Regions from separate parts of the Rhodococcus sp. 06-1460-1B genome, predicted to be linked through region 2. Evidence: riboswitches for the same ligand, from Rfam matches in the RefSeq annotation. Region 2 holds a riboswitch; the other holds the start of a gene.
The links. A riboswitch is a leader RNA that binds a small molecule or an ion and turns the genes downstream of it on or off. The one in region 2 is predicted to bind S-adenosylmethionine.
Positions count from the first base shown of each region.

Region 1 (6,209 bases), on a different contig from region 2:
TGCAGCCAGATGTCTGCCCACTTGCCGAGGGTGAGGGAATTGCCGAACCACTGGTGGGCCAATTCGTGTGCAACCAGGCGCTCGTAGTACCGGGAACCCGAACAGTGGTTGGCACCGAAGATGGACAGGCCCTGCGCCTCGACCGGGATTTCGAGATCGTCGTCGGTCACCACCACGGTGTACGCCGCGAAAGGGTAAGGGCCGTAGAGCCGTACGAAGGTGTCCATCATCTGGGGTTGACGGCCGAAGTCGTGGTCGAACTGAGCTCGTAGCCGCGGGGGCGTGATCGCGTTCATCGGCACCGGTCCCGGGCTGACGACGCGATGCTCGTACGGGCCGACCTGAATGGTCGCGAGATAGCTGGCCATCGGCTCGGGCTGCTCGTACACCCACGTGGTCCGGCTGGCCCGAGTCTGCTTGCGTACCAACGTGCCGTTGGCCACCGCGTAGTACGGCGAATCGGTGGTGATGGTGATGCCGTAGCTGGCCTTGGACACCGGGTGGTCGTCACACGGAAACCACGATGCGGCACCGTTCGGCTGACTCGCGACGATCGATCCCTCGGTGAGCTCCTCCCAGCCGACCTCACCCCAGAAACCGTTGATGGGCTTGGGTGTTCCGCCGTACGCCACCGTGACCACCAGTGCCGCTCCGGACGCGATGGGCTTGGCGGGAGTGATCTTCAGCTTGCCCCGCTGGTGGCTGAACTTCACCGAACGTGACCCGTTGACCGACACCTTCGACACGTTCATCGCCGGGCCGAGATCCAACGCGAATTTCGACACCGTCGCCGTGGTGACCGCGGTGATCTTCGCTTTGCCCGTCAATCGGTTGCTCTCGACCTTGTACTCGAGGTCGAGTTCGTAGCGCGAGACGCGATAGCCGCGATTGCCGTTCTGCGGAAGATACGTATCGATCGGATTGTCACTGGAGTCGACGTCGAACACCGGTGCCACGAGCCTGTCCGGCATTGAAGATCACCCCTCGTTTCGGTCGTCGCGAATCCGCGGAAAGGGATCACCCTTGGCCCACGGCGCGATCGGATTGCCCTGCCAACGAGTATGCGCGGGAACCGTATCGCCGCGCATCACCAGAGAGGCAGGCCCCACCGTCGCACCATCACCTATACCCGATGCCGGCAAAGCGACACAGTGCGGTCCCAGGGTTGCGCCTCTGCCGAGATCGACGGTGTCCATGGACATGATCCGATCATGGAACAGGTGCGTCTGCACAACGCACCCTCGGTTCACCGTCGCACCGTCGGCCAACGTCACGAGGTCTGCCTCGGGGAGCCAGTACGTCTCGCACCACACACCTCGACCGATGTCCGCCCCGAGCCACCGCAGCCACATGTTGAGCACCGCGGTGCCCTCGGCAGCGCGCGCGAACCACGGTGCGGCGACGGTCTCGACGAACGTGTCGGCCACCTCGTTGCGCCAGACGAACGAACTCCACAGCGGATGATCGGTCTTGCCGATCCGGCCGACCCACAGCCACTTCGCGGCCGCCGACACCGCTGCAGCCACGAAGCCGGCGACGAGCAACACGACACCGCTGAGCGCGGCAGCGAGCCAGTAGCCGATCGAGTCGGCAATCGCGGTCAGTCCGAACAACACGCCGAGCCCGATACCGAACGTCACGACGACGGGAATCAGCCGGCACGTCTCTACGAGTGAACGGGCGATCTTCAACTTCCGAGGCGGGTCGAACGTGCGCGATGAGTCGGCACTGCCTGCCGCGCGGCGCAACCGGACCGGCGGACTACCGAGCCATGACGAGCCCGACTTCGCCTTGTCCGGAGTTGCCGACAGCACCGCAACGAGACCGTTCTTCGGGACGGTCCGCCCCGGTCCCGTCATGCCGGAGTTTCCGAGAAACGCCCGCTTGCCCACTTTGGCGTCACCCAGGTGCATCCAACCGCCGCCGAGTTCGTAACTGGCGACCATGGTGTCGTCCGCCAGGAACGCACCGTCGGCGACGGTGGTGAACTTGGGAATCATCAGCACCGTCGACGCCTCGACGTCCTTGCCGATCTTCGCGCCCAGCAGTCGAAGCCAGTGCGGCGTCAGCAGCGATGCATAGAGCGGGAACAGGAAGGTGCGCGCGGAGTCCATCAGACGTTCGGTGGCCCAGACCTGCCAGCCGATACGGCTGCGCACCGGGTGGTAGCCGCCGACGAGTCCGATGCCGAGCAACCGCACCGCGACGACGGTGATCAGTGCGAACACCGCCAACGAGACCAGCGTCGCGACGGGCAACATCACCAGGCCACGTTCGAAGGCGTCGAACACGGAGTCCGCGGTGTGAATCCACCAGCCCATCAGCACGAGGCTGACGCCGATGGAGAACAGTGCCATGCCGGACAGGAACAGGGACGCGACGCCGTACGCGAACACCCATTTCGTGGCGCGCGGCGGTGTCTCGGCGGGCCACGGATGGTCGGCCTTGCCTACCTTCTGAGCCGGCGAGCCGGACCACATCTGACCGGCCTTCACTCGTCCGACGACGGCCGAGCCTGCCGTGACGACCGCGTTCTTGCCGACCTTGGTGCCGGGCAACAACGTGGAGCGTGCGCCGACGGTGGCACCGGCACCGATTTCGATGCCGCCGATGTAGACGAGATCGCCGTCGATCCAGTGCCCGGACAGGTCGACCTCGGGCTCGATGGAACAGCCGTCGCCGAGTTCGAGCATGCCGGTGACGGGCGGCATCGTGTGCAGGTCGACGCCCTTGCCGATCTTGGCACCGAGCGCACGCGCGTAGTAGACCATCCACGGCGCACCCGAGAGGTTCGAGGCACCGCTGGCGTCGGTCAATCGTGTTGCCGCCCAGAGCCTGATGTGCATGCTGCCGCCGCGTCGATACGCACCGGGTTTCAAGCCCGCCAACAGGATGCGAGATCCGATCACCGAGATCGCCATGCGGCCGACCGGAGTGATGAACAGGACGAATGCCACGAGCACCCACCACCACGACAGCGTCGGGGCCCAGGGCACGTCGCCGAACCAGGACATGACGTTGAAGAGCAGCCCGAGCCAGGTGACCCACTGCAATCCGGTCAGGGTGGTCAACGGAACCGTTGCCGCGATCTGCGCCCATTGCGCGGTGCGCGACGTCGGGGCGACCGCACGGGGAACGGCCTCGACGACCGGCTTCAAATCATCCAGATACTGCGCCAGCGAACCCAGCCGCGGGTGGTCGTACAGCTGCGCGACGGTGATCTCGGGGAACCGTTCGCGCAGTGCCGTCACCAACTGGGCGGCCGAGAGCGAGCCGCCCCCGTTGGCGAAGAAATCGGCGCTCTCGTCCGAGACCTGCGCACCGAGGATGTTGGTCCACAGTTCGGCCACCCAGCCCGCCGTCCCACCGAGCGCGGACGCTCCTGCCATGCCGGGCAGGGGCCACGGCAGCGCGTTGCGGTCGACCTTGCCCGAGGTGCGCGTGGGCATCTCGTCGACCAGCGCAAGCCTGGGCACCAATGCCGCGGGCAACTGCTCGGCGAGCAATTCGCGTGCGGCTTCGAGATCGAAATCGGGATTGGTGCTGGCGAGGTATCCGACCAACACCGAGTTTCCGGCCGCCGTCTTGCGGATGGCGGCCGCCGCGCCGCCGACGCCCGGAAGTGCTTGCAGCGCATTGTCTATCTCGCCGAGCTCGATGCGTCGCCCGCCGAGCTTGACCTGATCGTCGGCGCGACCCTGGAACAAGAGCCCTTCGAGCTCGAGCTTGACCAGATCGCCGCTGCGATACGCCCGTTCCCACCCGAGAGATGGCATGGGCGCGTACTTCTCGGCATCCTTGGCCGGATCGAGATACCGCGCGAGTCCGACGCCGCCGATGACCAGCTCGCCGATCTCACCCACCTGCACGGGTAGTCCCGAACCGTCGACCACAGCCAGGTCCCACCCGTCGAGGGGAAGGCCGATCCGGACAGGGCCCTTGCCGTCCATGATCGCCGCACAGGCGACGACCGTCGCCTCGGTGGGACCGTACGTGTTCCAGACCTCGCGGCCCTCGACGGCGAGCCGCTCGGCCAGCTCCGGCGGGCAGGCCTCGCCGCCGAAGATGAGCAGCCGCACCGCTTCCAGCGCTACTGCGGGCCACAGCGACGCGAGCGTGGGCACCGTCGAAACGACACTGATGTCGCGGGAGACGAGCCACGGCCCCAGATCGAAACCGGACCGCACCAACGACCGCGGCGCGGGCACCAGACAGGCACCGTGCCGCCACGCCAGCCACATCTCCTCGCAGGAGGCGTCGAATGCCACCGACAGACCGGCGAGCACTCGGTCGCCCGGACCCAGCGGATCCTTCTGCAAAAACATGCGGGCCTCGGCGTCGACGAACGCCGCGGCGTTACGGTGGCTGACTGCAACACCTTTGGGGGTTCCGGTCGAACCCGAGGTGAAGATCACCCACGCGTCGTCCTCGGGTGTGGGCAGCTCGGGCACCGGAGTACCGGCACCCAGTTCGGGCGCATTCTGTTTCGGCGCGGTGCCGGCAGCGATTCCGCCCGCAGTGACGATGGCCGTCACCTGCGCCTCACCGAAGACCAATTCGGCGCGCTCTTCCGGATCGTCGGCGTCGACGGGTACGTACGCAGCCCCGACGTCGAGGATCGACAGAATCGCGACATAGAGCGAGAAGGACCCCGACGGCATCCTGATGCCGACGCGGTCGCCGCGCCGGACACCGGCGTCGGCGAGCCACTGGGCGCCCTCAGCGATGTCGTCCAGCAGTTCGGCGTAGCTGACCGACACCGTCCCGTCGTCGATCGCGGGTGCATCCGGGAAGCGATCGGCGGTCTCCTGCAGTACGTCGATCAGTGTGCGGGCCGGCGGGGCAAGGGGCGAGCGGAGAAACGCGGCCGGAGCAGGTGCGATATCCGTGCTCGAACCCGGCAGATCGTTCTCTTGGTGCACAGGCAACCGGGTGTCCTTCTCGTTCGTTGGCAGATGACTCTTGTGGTGCTGGGGAAAGCAGCGCCGTTGGTTATCTCACGTTCTGTTTGCCAGCAGGTGAACGAGCGCGCCTTCCCACCGCGGAAATCCTACTGCTGTGTCGGAGCGATCCCCGGCTTGACAAAACCGTGGCGGGTTTGCCAGTGTCTTGACCACGGTCACGAGTACCAGCATCGAGCCCCGGCTTGCTGGTCGGCAACCCTCCTTCGCGGTGGGGTGCTCCGGGTGACGACCAGGCTGACACCGAACAATCGGTGCGGCAAGCGCGGACTCGTTCACGAATATCTTCCGTTGCGGGTCCCTCGAACGTGAGGGCTTGATCTGTCATGACGTCTGTACTTTCCCGTCCCTGCACCCCTTTTGCCCCTGTTTCCGGCACGGAGTTGCAGGTTCCGTTGGTTCACGGCGGCACGTGCACCTACGCCAATTTCGATTACGCGGCCAGCGCGCCTGCGCTGTCCGCAGTGACCGATCGGATCGCGGAGTTGCTGCCGTTCTATTCGAGCGTGCACCGCGGGGCCGGCTACGCGTCTCGGGTGTGCACCGCGGCGTACGAGAAGGCGCGTGAGACCGTGGCTGAATTCGTTGGTGCACAGACGAATTCAGTGGTCGTGTTCACACGCAACACCACCGATTCGCTCAATCTGTTGGCCGCGTGCGTGCCGGGGGATACCGTGGTGCTCGATATCGAACACCACGCCAACCTCTTGCCGTGGCGCAATCGCCGAGTGGTGGTCGCGGCATCGACGCTGGCCGAAACGCTCGCCCGGCTCGACTCCGAACTGGCTGCGAAACCTGCTGCGCTACTGGCCATCACGGGTGCATCGAACGTCACCGGCGAAGTGCTCCCCATCGAGCAACTGGCCGATCTCGCGCATCGCCACGGTGCCCGGATCGTCGTCGACGGCGCACAGCTCGTTCCGCACCGTCGAGTGGACATCGCCGCACTCGGTGTGGACTATCTGGCGTTCTCCGGTCACAAGCTCTACGCCCCGTTCGGCGCGGGTGTGCTTGTGGGAAGCCGTGATTGGCTCGACGCGGGCGAGCCCCACCTGGCCGGCGGCGGTGCCGTGCGCAGTGTGACGATCGAGCACACCGACTGGGCTCCCGCACCGCAGCGTCACGAGGCGGGAACGCCCAACGTGCTCGGAGTCGCCGCGCTGGCGGCGGCGTGCGAGGCCATCGCGTCGTTCGACGAGGATGCCGCGACGGCGCACGAGCGGGAATTGTCCACCCGATTGCGGGACG
Region 1 covers NZ_NOYS01000026.1:29,250-35,458, reverse strand. Annotated here, with positions in the region: gene CH268_RS14615 (M1 family metallopeptidase) at 1-971, opposite strand, end outside; gene CH268_RS14610 (Pls/PosA family non-ribosomal peptide synthetase) at 978-4,922, opposite strand; SAM riboswitch class IV at 5,118-5,233, shown strand; gene CH268_RS14605 (aminotransferase class V-fold PLP-dependent enzyme) at 5,288-6,209, shown strand, end outside.
Region 1: linked by a shared signal. The riboswitch ahead of CH268_RS14605 (aminotransferase class V-fold PLP-dependent enzyme) and the one ahead of CH268_RS19645 (ABC transporter substrate-binding protein) in region 2 are both predicted to bind S-adenosylmethionine.

Region 2 (6,209 bases):
CGGAGATGCGCTGCAGGGTGAAATAGCAGTACTGACCAAGAAGGACAATGGGCTCATCGACGCCGTGCAGGACGCAGTGAACCACGCCATCGAGGACGGCAGCTATCAGAAGGTGATCGATCGTTGGGGCCTGCAGTCCGAGGCAGTGACCGAGTCCGTCATCAACCCGCCCGGGCTACCCCGCAAGGAAGGTTAGACAACTGAGCAGAGTTGACGTCGGCCGGGAAGCTGATCTGGTCGACAGTTAATCGAGACAGGAAGCACATGAGCGCGACGTTCGATGTCAACATTCGCACTGGTGACACGGGTCCAGGACGCGTGGACTTCGTCGAGGTCGATCAGCACGATCGGCTGGCGATGCCCCTGCTGCAAGAACTGGCGATCGAATATTCGTCCCGATACGGCCGGAGCCCCGGTGTCCAATACGAGGAACTGAAGTCCTATCCCGCCCGGGAGTTCGCACCGCCGGGTGGTGTGTTGGTAATTGCCTTGGCCGATGGCGTTCCTGTTGCCGGAGGTGCGTACCGGAAATACGACTCGGAAACCGCAGAGCTCAAACGTATCTGGACATCGAAAGTGCACCGCGGCAGGGGATTCGGCAGACTCGTCGTGGCCGAGCTGGAACGCAGCGCACGTGATCGCGGATATCGCAGGGTCTACCTGACGACCGGCTGGAATCAGCCCGAGGCCGTTGCGCTGTACCTGGCAGCTGGATACACCTCGCTCTACGACCGAAGTCTGCCGTCCAGAACAGTCGGATCGCACCCCTTCGAGAAGAGTCTCGAATGAGCCCGGTTCAGTGATGCCCGACTACGGCCCGAGTGGGGTGCGGTATCGCCGAGCAATGTTTGTCAGCCCTACGTGTCGGCGTGGTGTTCCAGAGCTGCACCGACCCAGAACTGCAGTGCCTGTTCGCTCGTCAGCGCTTCTGCATCGACGGTGATCCAGCCTTCACCCATCGACCGCCCCTTGCCCATGACGGCATGGTGGGCCCCATCGAGCTGGAGGTATTCGGGTTCGCGTACCCCGTCCACACGAACAAGCAAGGCACGGTTTTCGGTGCCGACACACACCACCATTCTGTCTCGCACCATGAACGCCAGACCGCCGAACATCTTCTGCTCACGCAGACTCTCCTGGTCCCTGAGAGCGTCGCGGATGCGGTCCGCAAGAAGCTCGTCGTACGCCATGCGCTCGTACTCCTCCTGTGATGGTTGTATCGATGGAACCCCCTGGTCGTATCGAGCGCAACTGTGGGTCGACGCAAGGGGGGGGATTCGGTATCTGCGTTGCAGTCCTGCCGGAGGCAGGGCTGTGCCGTGGTGGTGGTGTGGGGCGTCATGCGGGTTGTCGTGGTTCTTCGTCGCCGGTGTCGCCTGTGTCGCGGGTGTTGTCGTTGTGGTGGTCGGGTGGGTAGAGGACTTCTTCTGGGTGGTGTGCGTGATTGATCAGCCCACGGCGTGTGGGGTCCATCCCTGTTGGTGGGTGCCACAGGGTGCGGCCTGGATAGCGGTGTCCTGCTGTGGTTTTGGTGGTGGCCCACTTTCCGGGTCCGGTGCCGACGAGTGCGTGGTGCATGTCGCATCCGAAGGTGAGGGAGTCGATGTCGGTGGGTCCGCCCTCGACCCAGTCGTCGAGGTGATGGGACTGGCACCAGGTTGCCGGTCGGGTGCAGGAGGGGAAGCTGCAACCCCTGTCTCGGGCGATGAGGACGATGCGTTGGTCGGCGGAGGCGATGCGTTTGGATCGGCCGAGGTAGAGGGCTCTGCCGTTGTCGTCGAAGATGGTGAGGTAGTGGTGGGCGTGCGAGGCCATGCGGATGGCGTCGCGGATCGAGACGCGGGATCCGGTGGCGGTCATGGCGTAGCCGCAGCCTGCGTCGAGGTCTTTCAGACTCATGGTGACGATGGCGGTGACGGGTAGGCCGCGGTGGGTGCCGAGGGTGCCGGAGGCGAGGGTGTGCCGGAGCGCCATTTTCAGGGCGTCGTGGCGGCGTTCGTTCTGGGTGCGTAGATCTCGCGCGGCGGCAGCGTCCCGCACGGCCGTGTCCCGCACTGCGGTGTCCGGTGCGTCATCGTAATCGTCACCGTCACCGTCACCGTCGCCGTCAGCGCAAGCGTCGGCGTCGTATCCGGAGTGGGCACTGGGTTCAGCAGTGCCTGCCGTGCCGTCGTATCCGTCGGAGTCGAGCGTGTCGTCGGGCATTGTGCGGCAACCACAGTCGTCACCGTCGCACTCGCCTTCGCAGCAGTCCTCGTCACCGCAGTCGTCGTCACTGCAGTCACTGTCCCCGTTGCGGGGCGTCCCATCCCACAGGCCTGCATCGCTCGACCCGGCATCACCGGACGACGGCTCGGACGTCGGCTCGGGCTGCTCTGCAGTGGACTTGCTGTCAGCTTCATCCTCGTGGACGATCGATGTCGGGTCGGCAGGATTGTTCACCCCCGGCTTCGCGGCCTTGGAGAACAGAGCTTCGAGGTAGGCCCGTAGCTCCGAGTCGACGCAGAACTTCCCCTCGGACATTCCGTCGGACCCCTGCTCACCGAGGTAGAAGAACGCATCCCGTTTCCGTGGCCTCGGCTTCGCGTTCTTGTCCTCGTCTTCGTCTTCGTTCTCGTCGAAGTCGCCGTCGGGGTCGAGGATCGAGTCCAGGTGCGCCACCAGTGGCGCGAAGTCGTCGGGCCGTCGGGTCGAGGCGAGACCCACCAATTGCTGTTCGGCGCGATCGCGTGTCTGCGGATCGACACTCGACGGCAGATGCCGGAAGAATTCGCGGATCATCTGCACATGCTTGGCATCGAGCAACCCTGCCCGCACCGCTGCAGCGGTGCGCGGCAACAACGGAGGCAGAACTTCGCCGGACAATGCGGTGCGGTCACCCAACTCCGCGGCCAGACGTACCCGCGCCCCGGCCGCGCGTGGGGTGATTCGCAGCATCCACGCCACCGCGCACGGCACCGACCCCGGATACACATCGAGGCCGTGCTGTGCGATCAACTCGTTGAGCCAGGTGTGCGAATACGCCGTCACAGACCGCGACACAGTTTCCATGCGTTGGATCACCGCACGCCGGTCGGCATTCGACCACGACACCGACGCCTGCCCCGCCAACTCGGCGACCGCCAACTCGGCGACCGCCAACTCCACCGCCTCGACCAACACAGCCAGTTCGGGATCGGACACGTCAGGGGCAGGCGGCACCGTCTCGATGCCGTCCACCCCTGATCCGCCGTCCCCCGAAAGCATGAACAGAATCTATCGCGACCCACCGACAAGTATTCGAACGTACGTTCCCGCATCATTTGGCTGTCGCTGCGGCCCAGCTGGAGTCGGAGCACGGCACTATGCGGCCAATTACATATGGACCAAAAGTGTGACGTTGTCGGTTTTGTACAACCACGAGTCGCGAAGATGCTGGTGGCGGCGTTCAATATCCCCCAAGGCGGACGTAACGACCACAGCAGCGTTGCTTGCATCGGTGACGAAAGCCACTGCTCGACGGTATCTCCGAACGCGACTGTCGAGCCGGTGTCCAATGTTGTGTGTTGACCCAGTGGGGATGATCGACATGAACGACTCGTGTGGCTCCGCGGTTTCGTGCAGTTCGCCCAAGGACATGATCACCCGTCTCCAGTTCGGCACCGCCGACCTGTGGCCAGAGGACGCGGCGCTTCCTGCCCGCTGGCGCTACATGGCCGATCTGGTCGACTCCGATCGCGGCATTCTCGCTGAGCTCCACGGTTCGGTGTCGGCACCGGTGGCGGATGCTCTCGCTGCGGCTGCGGAACTGTGCAGACAATCGGCCGATGAGCCTGTGACCGCCGGAGACTGGGCGCTACTCGGACGAGCACTGGCGTGGCTCGGCCCCGGCGGTTCCGATATCGATCGCGCGTTGCTTGCTGTGGGAGAAGAATTGACACTGATCGGTCTCGACGGTGCGGAACAGGACTTCTCGGTCGCGACCTGGCTCTGCATGGACGTCCTCGTCCGATTCGCTCATGCCGGCGAAGCGATCGACTACTGGGTGCACCGCGTGAATGCGCCAGAGTTGAACAAAGTTGCGTCGCATGATGATTCGAGATCTTGCGCGAGTGGGAGCGCTGGACTGGCGCTGGCCGTCTGAACGGTAGGCGTCGGTCCGACCGCGCTTCTCGCGTCTGTTATCGGCGGGTTTTCCTACCCCGGTTGGCAACCGGGGCGATGCTCTCGTAGTATCGGAAACTGTAGGACCATCCAGAGCGACCGAGAGACCTGGCTCTATGACGTCGCAGCAACCCCCCGCTCGTCGGGTGAGGGTGCTACCGCCGGGACCGATGGAGGATTGCACGTGAACACCCGAGTTGCCGCAGGCTTCGTCAACGGTTGCCGCCGTCTCCATGTCGATCTGTGCCGCCTCAACGGTTCGACCTGTCGCAGCTGACATTTCGTCACAACTCGTCCTTCACACCTCACCTCATCATCTGCGCGCACTCCTTCCTGGGCACACCCAGCTCGGATGCGGGATCGTGCGCGCGATCGACCAGATATCGGAGACACCTACGTGTCCACTCGTCCTGCATTCCTGGTGGCCGGCCTGATCGCCACTACGGCCACAGTCCTCGCCGGATGCGCCGGTGGTGCCGCCACCACGGCCGCCGACGCCGGTCCGGCCCAGTCCGGCGGAACTTTGCGTTACGGCTTGTCCGGGGCCCCGACCTGCTCGGATCCCGCCCAGTCCGGCACCAACCAGACCATCTACGTGACCCGTCAGGTCGTCGATTCACTCACCGATCAGAACCCCGAAACCGGTGAGATCGAACCGTGGCTGGCCGAGCGGTGGGACGTGGGTCCCGATGCGAAATCCTTCACATTCACGCTGAAGGACGGCGTCACCTTCAGTGACGGCACGGTGCTCGACGCGGCGGCGGTGAAGGCGAATTTCGACGCGATCATCGGCCTCGGTGCAGCGAAGGCACCGTTGGCGGCGAGCTATCTGACCGGCTATCAGAGCGCGACGGTGGTCGACCCCTCGACGGTGCGCATCGACTTCGCAGCACCGAATGCGCAGTTCCTGCAAGCGAGTTCGACACCTCAGCTCGGAATTCAATCCATCGCGACCTCGGCGCAGTCGGCCGAGTCGCGGTGCTTGGGTACCAATATCGGATCGGGACCGTTCACCTACGCGGACTACCAGCAGGACCGTTCAGTCAGTCTGGCCAAGCGAAGCGGATACAACTGGGGTTCAGCGGTATTCGGTCACACCGGCGAGGCCTATCTCGATCGCATCGAATTCACCATCGTGCCCGAGTCGGGCGTTCGCACAGGAAGCTTGTCCTCCGATCAGCTCGACGCCGTCAGCGACGCGTTGCCGCAGGACGCTCCGCAGATCGAAGCGACCGGCGGCCGAATTCTGACCACCTCGAACCCGGGAGTCCCGTTCGGCATTCAGCCCAACGTCACTCGCGGGGCGCTACAAGACCCCGCCGTCCGGACGGCCCTGGTACCGGCGATCAACCGTCAGGAACTCGTCGATACCGTCCTCGGGCCCGACTTCCGCACGGCGACAAGCACGTTGGCCAGCGCCACCCCAGGTTACGTCGAACTCGCCGATGTCACCTACGATCCCGAGAAGTCGAAATCGCTGCTCGACGACGCCGGCTGGGTTCCCGGTGCCGACGGAATCCGTGAAAAGGACGGGCAGAGGCTGAGTTTCGAGGTCATGTACTCCGCAGTGTTCGCTGGCAACCAGGCGATCCTGGAGTTGACGCAGCAGCAGCTACGTGCGGTGGGCGTCGACCTGCAGCTCGAGTTGGTCTCGACGTCCGAGGCGACAGCACGTCAGGGCACCAAGGACTACGACTCCACGTACTACAACAGCACCCGCGCCGACGGCGACATTCTGCGCACCACGTTCGCCGTGGACGGACGTAACCTGAACGCGCGCGGCCCGATTCCCAATCTGGATGCATCGCTGACCGATCAGCTCTCGACCACCGATCTAACGGCGCGCAACGACATCCTCGCCACCGCTCAGCAGCAGGTGCTCGACAACGGACTGTGGATCCCCACCATCGAGCTGTCGCAGGCCGTCGGCGCGGCGTCGAAAGTGCAGGACCTGAAGTTCGAGGCCTCCGCTCGACTGCAGTTCTTCGATACCTGGCTGAGCGCATGATCCGGTACCTCGGGCAGCGCGTACTGCAGGCAGTGGCAGTGCTGTGGGCCGCGTTCAC
Region 2 covers NZ_NOYS01000033.1:279,841-286,049, reverse strand. Annotated here, with positions in the region: gene CH268_RS19670 (ABC transporter substrate-binding protein) at 1-196, shown strand, start outside; gene CH268_RS19665 (GNAT family N-acetyltransferase) at 265-789, shown strand; gene CH268_RS19660 (TfoX/Sxy family protein) at 858-1,190, opposite strand; gene CH268_RS19655 (HNH endonuclease signature motif containing protein) at 1,339-3,246, opposite strand; gene CH268_RS19650 (hypothetical protein) at 3,617-4,123, shown strand; SAM riboswitch class I at 4,227-4,320, shown strand; gene CH268_RS19645 (ABC transporter substrate-binding protein) at 4,541-6,151, shown strand; gene CH268_RS19640 (ABC transporter permease) at 6,148-6,209, shown strand, end outside.